3 regions of the Streptomyces sp. NPDC048623 genome follow, and region 3 is predicted to be linked to each of the others. Evidence: riboswitches for the same ligand, from Rfam matches in the RefSeq annotation. Region 3 holds a riboswitch; each other region holds the start of a gene.
The links. A riboswitch is a leader RNA that binds a small molecule or an ion and turns the genes downstream of it on or off. The one in region 3 is predicted to bind thiamine pyrophosphate.
Positions count from the first base shown of each region.

Region 1 (4,204 bases), on a different contig from region 3:
CCAGGCCGCCAGCCCGTCTCCTCCAGGACCTCACGGGCGGCAGCGTCGGCAGGGCTCTCCCCGTCCTCGACCAGGCCCATGGGCAGTTCCCACGCCCACGAGTCCGTGATGAAGCGGTGCCGCCACATCATCAGGATCTCTTGCTTGTCGTTGATCACGGCGGCCACGGCCAGGTGCCGGAGCTTGACGACGTGGTACTCCCACCGGCGCCCGTCCGGCTGTTCCACATCGGTCAACCACAGGTTGACCCACTGGTTCTCATAGATCGGACGTTCCCCGTGGATCTTCCACTGCATCGCTGCTGCCCCTCTCGATCAACCCCTAGCATCGCAGAGCAGGTCTTCCCGATGGCCGGGTTGGGAGAGATTCACGTCACCCTGACGAATATGGAGACGCGAGTCCCCCGGACGTATGCCGGGGGACACTGAGACGTCAGAAGATCAGTCCGCAATCGGCAGGTAGAGCCGGTTCCCCTGAGCAGCGAACTCGGCCGACTTGGCCAGCATCCCCGCACGAGCCTCATCGTCGCTGGTCAGAGGGTCGTCGCCGCCGAACTGCTCTGTGATGCTTCTGCTGATCTTCATCGAGCAGAACTTCGGGCCGCACATCGAGCAGAAGTGCGCCGTCTTCGCGGGCTCCGCCGGCAGCGTCTCGTCGTGGAACTCACGGGCCGTGACCGGGTCCATGGCCAGATTGAACTGGTCCTCCCAGCGGAACTCGAAGCGCGCGTCCGACAGGGCGTCGTCCCACTCCTGCGCACCCGGGTGGCCCTTCGCGAGGTCCGCCGCGTGGGCCGCGATCTTGTAGGTGATGACGCCGGTCTTAACGTCGTCCTTGTTCGGCAGGCCGAGGTGCTCCTTGGGCGTGACGTAGCAGAGCATCGCGGTGCCCCACCAGGCGATCATCGCCGCGCCGATGCCCGAGGTGATGTGGTCGTACGCCGGGGCGACGTCCGTGGTCAGCGGGCCGAGCGTGTAGAACGGCGCCTCCTCGCAGATCTCCTGCTGGAGGTCGATGTTCTCCTTGATCTTGTGCATCGGGACATGGCCCGGGCCCTCGATCATCGTCTGCACGTTGTGGCGCTTGGCGATCGTGTTCAGCTCGCCGAGCGTGCGCAGCTCCGCGAACTGCGCCTCGTCGTTGGCGTCCGCGATCGAGCCGGGGCGCAGGCCGTCGCCGAGCGAGTACGTGACGTCGTACGCCGCGAGGATCTCGCAGAGCTCCTCGAAGTTCGTGTAGAGGAAGTTCTCCTTGTGGTGCGCGAGACACCAGGCGGCCATGATCGAGCCGCCGCGCGAGACGATGCCGGTCTTGCGGCGCGCGGTGAGCGGCACGTACGGCAGCAGCACGCCCGCGTGCACCGTCATGTAGTCGACGCCCTGCTCGGCCTGCTCGACGACCGTGTCCTTGTAGATCTCCCAGGTCAGCTCCTCGGCCTTGCCGTCGACCTTCTCCAGGGCCTGGTAGAGCGGCACGGTGCCGATCGGCACGGGGGAGTTGCGCAGCACCCACTCGCGGGTGGTGTGGATGTTGCGGCCGGTGGAGAGGTCCATGACCGTGTCGGCGCCCCACTTGGTCGCCCAGGTCATCTTCTCCACCTCCTCCTCGATGGAGGAGGTCACCGCGGAGTTGCCGATGTTGGCGTTGACCTTCACCAGGAACCGCTTGCCGATGATCATCGGCTCGATCTCCGGGTGGTTGACGTTGGCCGGCAGCACCGCGCGGCCCGCCGCGATCTCCTCCCGTACGACCTCGGGGGAGACGTTCTCGCGGATCGCGACGTACTCCATCTCCGGGGTGATCTCGCCCCGGCGGGCGTACGCGAGCTGCGTCACCGCCTGGCCGGCACGCCCGCGGCGGGGCAGCCGCGGGCGGCCGGGGAAGACCGCGTCGAGGTTCTTCAGCCCGCCGCCGCGCGGCGAGGTGTGCTTGATGCCGTCGTCCTCCGGCCGGACCGGACGGCCCGGGTACTCCTCGGTGTCGCCGCGCGCGATGATCCAGTTCTCGCGGAGCGGCGCCAGGCCGCGGCGCACATCGGTGTCGACGGTGGGGTCGGTGTACGGACCGGACGTGTCGTACAGCGTCACGTCCTTGCCGTTGGTGAGGTGCACCTGGCGGACGGGCACCCGCAGGTCGGGGCGCGACCCCTCGACGTAGCCCTTGTGCCAGCCCGGCGTACGCCCGCCCTGGCTCTGGCCCTGTCCCTCGCTTCGCGGGGTGTTCTGGCCGTCGTTCTGGTCGGAGGCAGGCGTGCGTGCATCGCGAATGGTCATGTGACCGAATCTCCCTACGCCGGCATTACCCGGTAACAGGTTCGGCGGTCGGCGCAGCGATCTTCAGCGCCCTCTCAGCCCGGTGCTCCGAGCTCCCGCGTGTGCAAAGTCGCCACCACGCTAGCGCCCTTCCTGGCGTGCTGAACAGTGGGGCCCGAGACGTTCTTGCGATGATCGGCCGGTGACGTCGACACAGCAGACCCCCGAACCCCACGGCCACGACGGACACGGGGACTCCCACGGGCATCCCCACGGCCACTCCCACGGCCACGGTCCCGCCGCACCCGTCTCCCGCCATCTGCGCAAGGTCATCGCGGCGATCCTCATCCCCTTCGCCACCGCCGTCGCCGTCGGGCTCCTCGTCCTGTGGCCGGGCGGCACGCCCGGCCACCAGCGCACCGGCGTCGGCTTCGACCGGCAGACCGAGCAGGGCACGGTCGTCGCCGTCGAGCACGTCGACTGCAAGGACGTGAACGCCGCCCAGGTCCCGCCGACCGGCGACACCTCCACCCCGCAGGGCCGCGAGGCGGTCAACGGGCAGCAGGGGCAGTGCGCGAAGGCGACGGTCGAGGTGACCACCGGCCCCGACAAGGGCCGGAAGTTCACCGAGATCGTGCAGCCGGACGCGCCACGCCAACTCCACGAGGGGCAGGGCGTGGTGGTGGCGTACGCGCCCGACGCCCCGCGCGACCTGCAGTACTCCGTCACCGACGTGAACCGGAAGGTGCCCATCGCGGTGCTCGCCGGCATCTTCGCGCTCGCCGTCGTGATCGTCGGCCGGATGCGCGGCGTGATGGCGCTGATCGCGCTCGCCATCAGCTTCCTGGTGCTGACGCTCTTCATCCTGCCGGCGATCATCCAGGGCTCGAATCCGCTCCTGGTCGCCATCGTCGGGTCGAGCGCGATCATGCTCATCGCGCTCTACATGTGCCACGGCCTCTCCGCCCGCACCTCGGTCGCCGTGCTCGGCACCCTGGTCTCGCTGCTGCTGATCGGGTTGCTCGGCTCGGTGTTCATCGACTGGGCCGCGCTCAGCGGCAACACGGACGACAACACCGGCCTCATCCACGGGCTCTACCCGGAGATCGACATGTCCGGTCTGCTGCTCGCCGGGATCATCATCGGCTCGCTCGGTGTGCTCGACGACGTGACGGTGACCCAGACCTCCGCGGTCTGGGAACTGCACCAGGCCGACCCGGACATGGGGCCGCGCAGGCTCTACCGCGCGGCGATCCGGATCGGTCGCGACCACATCGCCTCGGTGGTGAACACCCTGGTCCTGGCCTACGCGGGCGCGGCGCTGCCGCTGCTGCTGCTGTTCTCGATCGCGCAGAGCAGCGTGGGGACGGTCGCCAACAGCGAGCTGGTGGCGGAGGAGATCGTCCGGACACTCGTCGGTTCGATCGGCCTGGTCGCCTCGGTGCCGATCACCACCGCTCTCGCGGCGCTCGTCGTCTCGGCGGACCGGCCGGGGACGGAGGCCGAGCCGGCGGGCGGGGGCCGTCGGGGCGGACGTGGTGCCGGGCGCGGCGGGCGCCGGCGGCGCGCCAGGTGACGGCGGGGAGCGGGGGGGCTGAACAGCCCTGCCGTCAGCCCGCGTTCTCCTCCGCGAGGATCCGGCCGAGCGCGGCCTCGAGGTGGTCCTCGAAGTCGCCCAGTGTCCGTTCCTGACCGAGCGGGACGAGTTTGTCCGTACGGTCGAGGAAGGCGACCAGCGGCGGCGCGCTCGCGCGGAACAGGGCGCGGTCGCCGCCGACCTGGAGACGGATCATCACGTCGGAGAGGCCCTCGGGCTCGGTCGGGGAGATGTGCACATCGCCGTCCCCGCTCGGCCGGTTGATCCCGTCGAGCAGCAGCTCCCGGCCGAACGCCCAGGTCACCGGCGCGTCTCCGGGAAGGTGGAACGTCATCCGCACCGCGTAGGGATCGCG
Region 1 covers NZ_JBEZHV010000019.1:141,988-146,191, forward strand. Annotated here, with positions in the region: gene AB0C73_RS25650 (NUDIX hydrolase) at 1-296, opposite strand, end outside; gene thiC (phosphomethylpyrimidine synthase ThiC) at 441-2,273, opposite strand; TPP riboswitch at 2,268-2,382, opposite strand; gene AB0C73_RS25660 (YibE/F family protein) at 2,455-3,828, shown strand; gene AB0C73_RS25665 (SsgA family sporulation/cell division regulator) at 3,863-4,204, opposite strand, start outside.
Region 1: it holds a riboswitch for thiamine pyrophosphate, as region 3 does, so the genes downstream of both, thiC (phosphomethylpyrimidine synthase ThiC) here and AB0C73_RS32850 (thiamine ABC transporter substrate-binding protein) in region 3, are expected to answer to the same signal.

Region 2 (4,204 bases), on a different contig from region 3:
TCCAGCATCTCCTCGTCGGTGAAGCCGTCGTCCCGGAGCAGCGTCAGGGTGCCGACGAGGCCCTTGACGACCTTGTCGCCCTGGATGAAGGCGGCCGGCACCTGGAGGATCTTCTCACCGGGGCGCACTTCGCGGCGGACGGCGATGAGCTGGCCCTCCTTCACCAACTGCCGCACGCGCGTCACCTCGACGTCGAGCATCTCCGCGACGTCGGGGAGGAAGAGCCAGTCGGGGACGAGAGCATCGGTCTTTGCGTCAATCTCGGTCACGGGACAAGCGTGCCATCCCGGACTGACAGTCGGTAGTCGGGCCCTACCGGACTGCGGCCTTCAGAGGGACGGAGGGGTCCGCGGCCTTCGCCGGATCGACCGGAACGCGCTGCTCGATCAGCCTGCGGCCCTGGGCCAGATCGCGGGGGCGGCCGACGGCGAGCAGGGCGACCGGGGTCCCGTCGCGCAGCCACAGCACCGACCAGGCCGGCTCCGCCGGGTCGCCGCGCCACAGCAGGGTGTCGGCGGCGCCGTGGTGCCCGGCGTACTGGACGAAGCGCCCGAACTGCTCGGACCAGAAGTAGGGCACCGGGTCGTACGGCGCGGCCTCGCCGCCGGTGATGGCGGCGGCGACGGTGCGCGGGCCCTGGAGGGCGTTGTCCCAGTGGTGCACGAGAAGCCGCTCGCCGTAGCGGGCGGAGGGGAAGGAGGCGCAGTCGCCGACCGCGTACACGTCGGGCAGCGAGGTGCGCAGCCGGTCGTCGGCGGTCAGCGCGCCGCTCGGGTCGAGGGCGGCGCCGGAGCCGGCCAGCCAGTCGGTGGCGGGGCGGGCGCCGATGCCGATGACGACGGCGTCGGCGGGAAGGGCGGTGGTGGTGCCGTCGGGTCCGTCGAGGACGACCCGGCCCTCCTCGATGCGCCGCACACGCGCGTGGAGCCGGAGTTCGGCGCCGTTCTCGGCGTACCAGGCGCTCATGGGGTCGGTGACCTCGGCGGGCAGCGCGCCGGCGAGGGGGCGGTCGGCGGCCTCGACGACGGTGACGGCGCAGCCGGCCTCGCGGGCGGCGGTGGCGAACTCGGCGCCGATCCAGCCGGCGCCGACGACGACGATGTCGTGGCGGCGTTCCAGGACGGGCTTGAGCCGTGCGGCGTCGTCGAGGGTGCGCAGCAGATGGACGCCGGGGACGCCTTCGGAGCCGGGCAGGGTGAGCGGGTGGGCGCCGGTGGCGACGACGAGGACGTCGTACGGCACGGGGCCGGTCTCGGTGTCCACCTGGTGGTCGGCGGGGCGCAGCCCGGTGACCTCGACGCCGAGCCGGAGGTCGATGCCGAGGGCGGCGAAGTCGACGTCGAAGGCGGAGTCCTCGGCCTTGCCGAGCAGCACGGCCTTGGACAACGGCGGCCGGTCGTAGGGCTGGTGGGGTTCGGCGCCGATGAGGGTGACGGGGCCGGTGAAACCCTGTTCGCGCAGGGCGACGGCGGTCTGGACGCCCGCCATTCCGGCGCCCACGATCACGACGTGCCGCCCGGCCGGCTGCGGTTCCTGCTTCTGCTCGCTCACCCGTCCACCCTACGCACCTGACGGACCATCAGGAAGCGGGGGGCGGGGCCAGGGCCGGGGCAAGGGCCGGGTGGCCCTGTGGACCGGGCGGGGGCACGGGCTAGGGTGGCCCCTGAGCACTCGCGGGAGCCCGGACGGACCGGGCTGAGAGGGAGGCTGGCCGGCCTCCGACCGTACGAACCTGATCCGGGTCATGCCGGCGAAGGGAGGGGCTGGACGCCCATGTCGCATACATCCGACACGTCCGGTACATCCGGAACGTTCGACGTCCTCGTCATCGGGGGCGGAGTCATCGGCCTGGTCACGGCCTGGCGGGCGGCGCAGCGCGGGCTGCGGGTCGCCGTGGCCGACCCCGAACCGGGCGGCGGGGCCGCCCGGGTGGCGGCGGGCATGCTCGCCGCGGTCTCCGAACTCCACTACGGCGAGGAGACCCTGCTGGGCCTCAACCTCGCCTCGGCCCGCCGCTATCCCGGCTTCGTCGCCGAACTCACCGAGGCCACCGGCCACGACGTCGGCTACCGCGCCTGCGGCACCCTCGCGGTCGCGCTCGACGCCGACGACCGGGCCCATCTGCGCGAGCTGCACGCCCTGCAGACCCGCTGCGGACTCGCCTCCGAGTGGCTGAGCGGGCGCGACTGCCGCCGTCTTGAGCCCATGCTGGCGCCTGGCGTACGGGGCGGGCTGCGGGTGGACGGCGACCACCAGGTCGACCCGCGCCGGCTCGCCGACGCGCTGGTCCTGGCCTGCGAGCGGGCCGGGGTGGTCTTCCACCGCGCGCTCGCCGAGCGGCTCACGGTGGTACGGGACCGGGCGCGCGGCGCGGTCCTCGCGGGAGGCACCGAGCTGACCGCCGACCAGGTCGTGCTCGCCGCGGGCAGCATGAGCGGCCGGCTCGACGGCGTACCGGAGGAGGTGCTGCCGCCGGTGCGGCCCGTGAAGGGCCAGGTCCTGCGGCTGCGGGTGCCGCCCGCGTACGCGCCGTTCCTGTCCCGCACCGTCCGCGCGATGGTCCGCGGCAGCCAGGTCTACCTGGTCCCGCGCGAGAACGGCGAGCTGGTCGTCGGCGCCACCAGCGAGGAGCTCGGCTGGGACACCACCGTCACCGCCGGCGGGGTGTACGAGCTGCTGCGCGACGCGCACGAGCTGGTCCCCGGCATCACCGAGCTGCCGCTCACCGAGACCATCGCCGGGCTGCGCCCCGGCTCCCCCGACAACGCGCCGCTGCTCGGCCCCAGCGCCCTGCCCGGGCTCCAGCTCGCCACCGGCCACTACCGCAACGGGGTCCTGCTCACCCCGGTCACCGGCGACGTCATGGCGGAGGCCCTGACCACCGGCGCGCTGCCGGACGAGGCCCGCGCCTTCACCGCCCGCCGCTTCTCCCCCGCACCCCTGGAGCACGTATGACCGCGCCCCTGTCCGTCACCGTGAACGTGCTCGTGAACGGGGAGGTCCGAGTCCTGGAGAGTCCGCTCTCCCTCGCCGCCCTCGTCGCCGGCCTCACCAGCGCGCACTCCGGGGTGGCCGCCGCCGTCAACGAGACCGTGGTGCCGCGCAGCCAGTGGGCCGCGACCCCGCTCGCCGACGGCGACCGGGTCGAGGTCCTGACCGCGGTGCAGGGGGGCTGAGCGCGATGTCCGACGACCTGTTCTCGCTCGGCGGGACCGAGTTCTCCTCCCGTCTGATCATGGGCACCGGCGGGGCTCCCAGCCTCGACGTGCTCGAACGCTCCCTGGTCGCCAGCGGCACGGAGCTCACCACCGTCGCCATGCGCCGTCTGGACCCGCAGGTGCAGGGCTCGGTGCTCTCCGTCCTCGACCGGCTCGGCATCCGGGTGCTGCCCAATACGGCGGGCTGCTTCACGGCCGGAGAGGCGGTGCTGACCGCGCGGCTCGCCCGTGAGGCGCTCGGCACGAACTGGATCAAGCTGGAGGTCATCGCCGACGAGCGGACCCTGCTGCCCGACGCGGTGGAGCTGCTCGACGCGGCGGAGACCCTGGTCGACGACGGCTTCGTGGTCCTGCCGTACACCAATGACGACCCGGTCCTCGCCCGGAAGCTGGAGGACGCGGGCTGCGCCGCGATCATGCCGCTCGGCTCGCCCATCGGGTCCGGCCTCGGCATCCGCAACCCGCACAACTTCCAGCTGATCACCGAGCGGGCCGGGGTGCCGGTGATCCTGGACGCGGGCGCCGGCACGGCCTCGGACGCGGCGCTGGCCATGGAGCTGGGCTGCTCGGCGGTGATGCTCGCCTCGGCGGTCACCCGCGCCCAGGAGCCGGTCCTGATGGCCGCCGCCATGCGGCACGCCGTCGAGGCGGGCCGGCTCGCGCACCGGGCGGGCCGCATCCCGCGCCGCCACTTCGCCGAGGCCTCCTCGCCGCAGGAGGGCCGCGCGCGGCTCGATCCGGAACGCCCCGCGTTCTGACACCCCCGTTCAGACGGTCCCCCTTCCGTACGGCTCCGTGTTCCGTACGGCTCCGACGTCACAGCTGCGCTGCAGTCGGGGTCGTACGGAAGGGGGACCAGGTCACGGCTCGTAGACTCGTGGCCGTGGACACGACCCTTCAGGACCCCCTCGTCGGGCGGCTGCTCGACGGCCGCTACCGCGTCGACGCGCGCATCGCCGTCGGCGGGATGGCCACGGTTTACCGGG
Region 2 covers NZ_JBEZHV010000012.1:218,296-222,499, forward strand. Annotated here, with positions in the region: gene AB0C73_RS19730 (Rv2175c family DNA-binding protein) at 1-269, opposite strand, end outside; gene AB0C73_RS19735 (FAD-dependent oxidoreductase) at 313-1,551, opposite strand; TPP riboswitch at 1,664-1,776, shown strand; gene thiO (glycine oxidase ThiO) at 1,774-2,955, shown strand; gene thiS (sulfur carrier protein ThiS) at 2,952-3,176, shown strand; gene AB0C73_RS19750 (thiazole synthase) at 3,182-3,976, shown strand; gene pknB (Stk1 family PASTA domain-containing Ser/Thr kinase) at 4,102-4,204, shown strand, end outside.
Region 2: it holds a riboswitch for thiamine pyrophosphate, as region 3 does, so the genes downstream of both, thiO (glycine oxidase ThiO) here and AB0C73_RS32850 (thiamine ABC transporter substrate-binding protein) in region 3, are expected to answer to the same signal.

Region 3 (4,204 bases):
GGTCGCCGTCCCGCATCGCCTCGGTCTCGTCGGCCCCGGAGTCGATGGTGAGCGGCTGGGGCGGGGTGCCGTTCTCCGCGCTCCGCTTCCGCCGCTGCTCCGCCAGATCCTTCATCGCCCCGGCGGCCTGGTCCGTCGTGGCGAAGGTGAAGAGGGTGAATTCCAGGCGCGTCTCGTCCGACCCGCGTGCCTCCATCTCCTTCTTCCCCGCGGCCTGGATCCCGGCGCAGGACGACTCCGTCTCCTTCGAGCACTCGGCGAGCGCCTCGCCGTCCTGTATCACCGCGGCGTCGTCGCCGACGAAGATGTCACCCACGCCGGACTCGACCGGGAGGGCGGAGAACAGACCCGTCGCGTCGATCGAGGCGGGAGACGCCCCGGTGCTCGCCGCCGCGGTGCTCCCCGCCGCCGTGCCTCCCGCGCCCGCGCTTCCCGCCGTCGAGTTCCCCTCCCCGCACGCCGCCCCCGTGAGTGCCAGCACGGCCGCGACGGCGGCCCCCCGTACAACAGCCTTCACCGAACTCCTCCGACCACCCGATCACGGTCCGGCCGCGACACGACCGGACACTTGGCATGATCACTTAACCTCACGGGTCGTTGATCAACAACTCGCGTCCGGTCGCCGCCGGGAATCCGTCTGCGACACTGGTACCACCATGCCCAAGCCCGGAGAACTCACTTTCGTCGCCCCGCGCGGAGCCAAGCAGCCCCCGCGGCACCTCGCCGACCTGTCGCCCGCCGAGCGCAAGGAGGCGGTCGCCGCGATCGGCGAGAAGCCGTTTCGCGCCAAGCAGCTGTCCACGCACTACTTCGCGCGCTACGCGCACGACCCGGCGGAGTGGACCGACATCCCCGCCGCGTCGCGCGAGAAGCTCGCGGGGGAGCTGCTGCCCGATCTGATGTCGGTGGTGCGGCACATCTCGTGCGACGACGACACCACCCGTAAGACGCTGTGGCGGCTGCACGACGGCACGCTCGTGGAGTCGGTGCTGATGCGCTACCCGGACCGGGTGACCATGTGCATCTCCTCGCAGGCCGGCTGCGGCATGAACTGCCCGTTCTGCGCGACGGGGCAGGCCGGTCTCGACCGGAACCTGTCGACGGCGGAGATCGTGCACCAGATCGTCGACGGGATGCGCGCGCTGCGCGACGGCGAGGTGCCGGGAGGCCCGGCGCGCCTGTCGAACATCGTGTTCATGGGAATGGGCGAGCCGCTCGCCAACTACAAGCGCGTGGTCGGCGCCATCCGCCGCCTCACCGACCCGGAGCCGGACGGGCTCGGCCTGTCGCAGCGCGGGATCACCGTGTCGACCGTCGGCCTGGTGCCGGCGATGCGGCGGTTCGCCGACGAGGGCTTCAAGTGCCGGCTCGCGGTGTCGCTGCACGCGCCGGACGACGAGCTGCGCGACACGCTCGTGCCGGTGAACACCCGCTGGAAGGTGCGGGAGGTGCTCGACGCGGCGTGGGAGTACGCGGAGAAGTCGGGCCGCCGCATCTCCATCGAGTACGCGCTGATCCGCGACATCAACGACCAGGCGTGGCGGGGCGACCTCCTCGGCCGCCTCCTCAAGGGCAAGCGGGTGCACGTCAACCTCATCCCGCTGAACCCGACGCCCGGGTCCAAGTGGACGGCGTCCCGCCCCGAGGACGAGAAGGCCTTCGTCGAGGCGATCGCCCGCCACGGCGTGCCGGTCACCGTCCGTGACACCCGCGGTCAGGAGATCGACGGCGCCTGTGGACAGCTGGCCGCCGCCGAACGCTGACCTTGTAGTCTGACCTCGAACACATCTTCATATTCCGACAGGGGAGCGCCACAGCGCTGAGAGTGCGGTCACCGTAGGACCGCAGACCCTCTGAACCTCGCCCAGGTCATTCTGGGTAGGGAGTTCGGACGTAACTCGAGCTGTTGCGCCCTGCCCACGCCCGGTCCGCCCGGCGCGGGCAGGGCCGCGTCTCTTCCTGGTCACACCCAGGAGGACATTCACGTGAACACCAAGAAGGCGGCAGCCGCCGCTCTCGTCGCGGCGCTCGGCGTCGCGACCCTCGCCGCGTGCGGCACGGACGACGTACGGGAAGCGGGCGGCAAGACCGACCAGCCGATGCCCAAGACCGTCACCCTCGTCAGCCACGACTCCTTCGACGCCTCCAAGGAGGTGCTCGCGGAGTTCACCAGGCAGACCGGCCTCACGGTCAAGATCCTCAAGAGCGGCGACGCCGGCGAGGCCGTCAACAAGGAGATCCTGACCAAGGGCTCCCCGCAGGGCGATGTCTTCTTCGGCGTGGACAACACGCTGCTGTCCCGCGCCCTCGACAACGGCATCTTCACCTCGTACGAGGCACAGGGCCTGGACCGGATCCCGGCGGCGGTGCAGCTCGACAAGGAGCAGCACCGGGTCACGCCGGTCGACTCCGGCGACATCTGCGTCAACTACGACAAGCAGTACTTCGCCGACAAGAAGCTGGCGCCGCCGCAGACCTTCGACGACCTGCTGAAGCCGGAGTACAAGGACCTGCTCGTGGTGGAGAACCCGGAGCGGTCCTCCCCGGGGCTCGGCTTCCTCCTCGGCACGGCCGCGAAGTACGGCGACGACGGCTGGCAGGACTACTGGAAGAAGCTCAAGGCCAACGGCGTGAAGACCGTCGACAGCTGGGAGCTCGCCTACGACCAGGAGTTCTCCGGCTCGGCCGGCGGCAAGAAGGCGAAGGCCGACCGCCCGCTCGTCGTCTCGTACGCCTCCTCCCCGCCGGTCGAGGTGCTGTACGCGGAGCCGCAGCCGAAGGTCGCGCCGACCGGTGTGTCCACGGGCACCTGCTTCCGGCAGATCGAGTTCGCGGGCCTGCTGAACGGGGCGAAGAACCCCGAGGGCGGCAAGAAGCTGATCGACTTCCTCATCTCGAAGAAGTTCCAGGACGACATGCCGCTGAAGATGTTCGTCAACCCGGTGGCCAATGACGCGACGCTGCCGGAGTTGTTCACCAAGCACGGTGTGGTGATCGACAAGCCGGAGACGATGGCGCCGAAGAAGATCGCCGACAATCGTGACCAGTGGATCCAGCAGTGGACCTCGCTCGTCGTGAAGTAGTCCGCGTCAGCCGTACGCTCCGGGGGAGCGCGGCGGGGAGCGCGACGCGGCTGGGTCTCATGCTGCTGCCCGTCGCGTTCTTCGCGGTGTTCTTCGCCTGGCCCGTCGCCTCCATCGTGGAGCGCGGGCTCAGGCCGGACGGGCGGTGGGAGTTCGGCCGGTTCGGCGAGACCCTCGCCCGGCCGGAGATCCTCGACGTCCTGTGGTTCACGCTGTGGCAGGCGCTCGCGTCGACGGCGCTGACCCTGCTCGTCGCGCTGCCCGGCGCGTATGCCTTCGCCCGGTTCGACTTCCCCGGCAAGCAGGTGCTGCGGGCCGTGGTGACGGTGCCGTTCGTGCTGCCGACGGTGATGGTGGGCACGGCGTTCCTGGCGCTCGTCGGGCGGCGCGGGCTGCTCGACGACTGGTGGGGGCTGCGGCTCGACACCGGCGTCTGGGCGATCCTCCTCGCCCATGTCTTCTTCAACTACGCGGTCGTCGTCCGCACCGTCGGCGGCCTCTGGTCGCAGCTCGACCCGCGCCAGGAGGAGGCCGCGCGGGTCCTCGGCGCGTCCCGGTGGCGGGCCTGGCGGACGGTCACGCTGCCCACGCTCATGCCGTCGGTGGCCGCCGCCGCGCTCATGGTGTTCCTGTTCACCGCGAGCTCCTTCGGCATCGTGCAGATCCTCGGCGGCCCCGCGTACTCCACCCTGGAGACCGAGATCTACCGGCAGACCGCCGACCGGCTGCAGCTGTCCACGGCCGCCGTGCTCACCATGGTGCAGTTCGTCGCCGTCGGCACGGTCCTCGCGGTGCACGCGCGCGTGGTACGGCGCCGGGAGACGGCGCTGCGCCTGGTCCCGGCGGAGCGCACCGCGCGCCGGCCGCACGGCCCCGGGCAGTGGGCGCTGCTCGGCGGGGTGCTGCTGTCCGTCGCGCTGCTGATCCTCGCGCCGCTCGCCGTGCTCGTGGAACGCTCGCTCGCCACCTCCGACGGCTACGGCCTCGACTACTACCGGGCGCTCGGGCACGTCGACGAGGGCGGCACCTTCCTCGTCCCGCTGACCGACACGATCGTGAACTCGCTCCAGTACGCGCTGGCCGCGACCGGCATCGCCGTCGCCATCGGCGGGCTCGCCGCG
Region 3 covers NZ_JBEZHV010000034.1:9,092-13,295, forward strand. Annotated here, with positions in the region: gene AB0C73_RS32840 (hypothetical protein) at 1-517, opposite strand, end outside; gene rlmN (23S rRNA (adenine(2503)-C(2))-methyltransferase RlmN) at 657-1,763, shown strand; TPP riboswitch at 1,793-1,903, shown strand; gene AB0C73_RS32850 (thiamine ABC transporter substrate-binding protein) at 1,986-3,083, shown strand; gene AB0C73_RS32855 (iron ABC transporter permease) at 3,143-4,204, shown strand, end outside.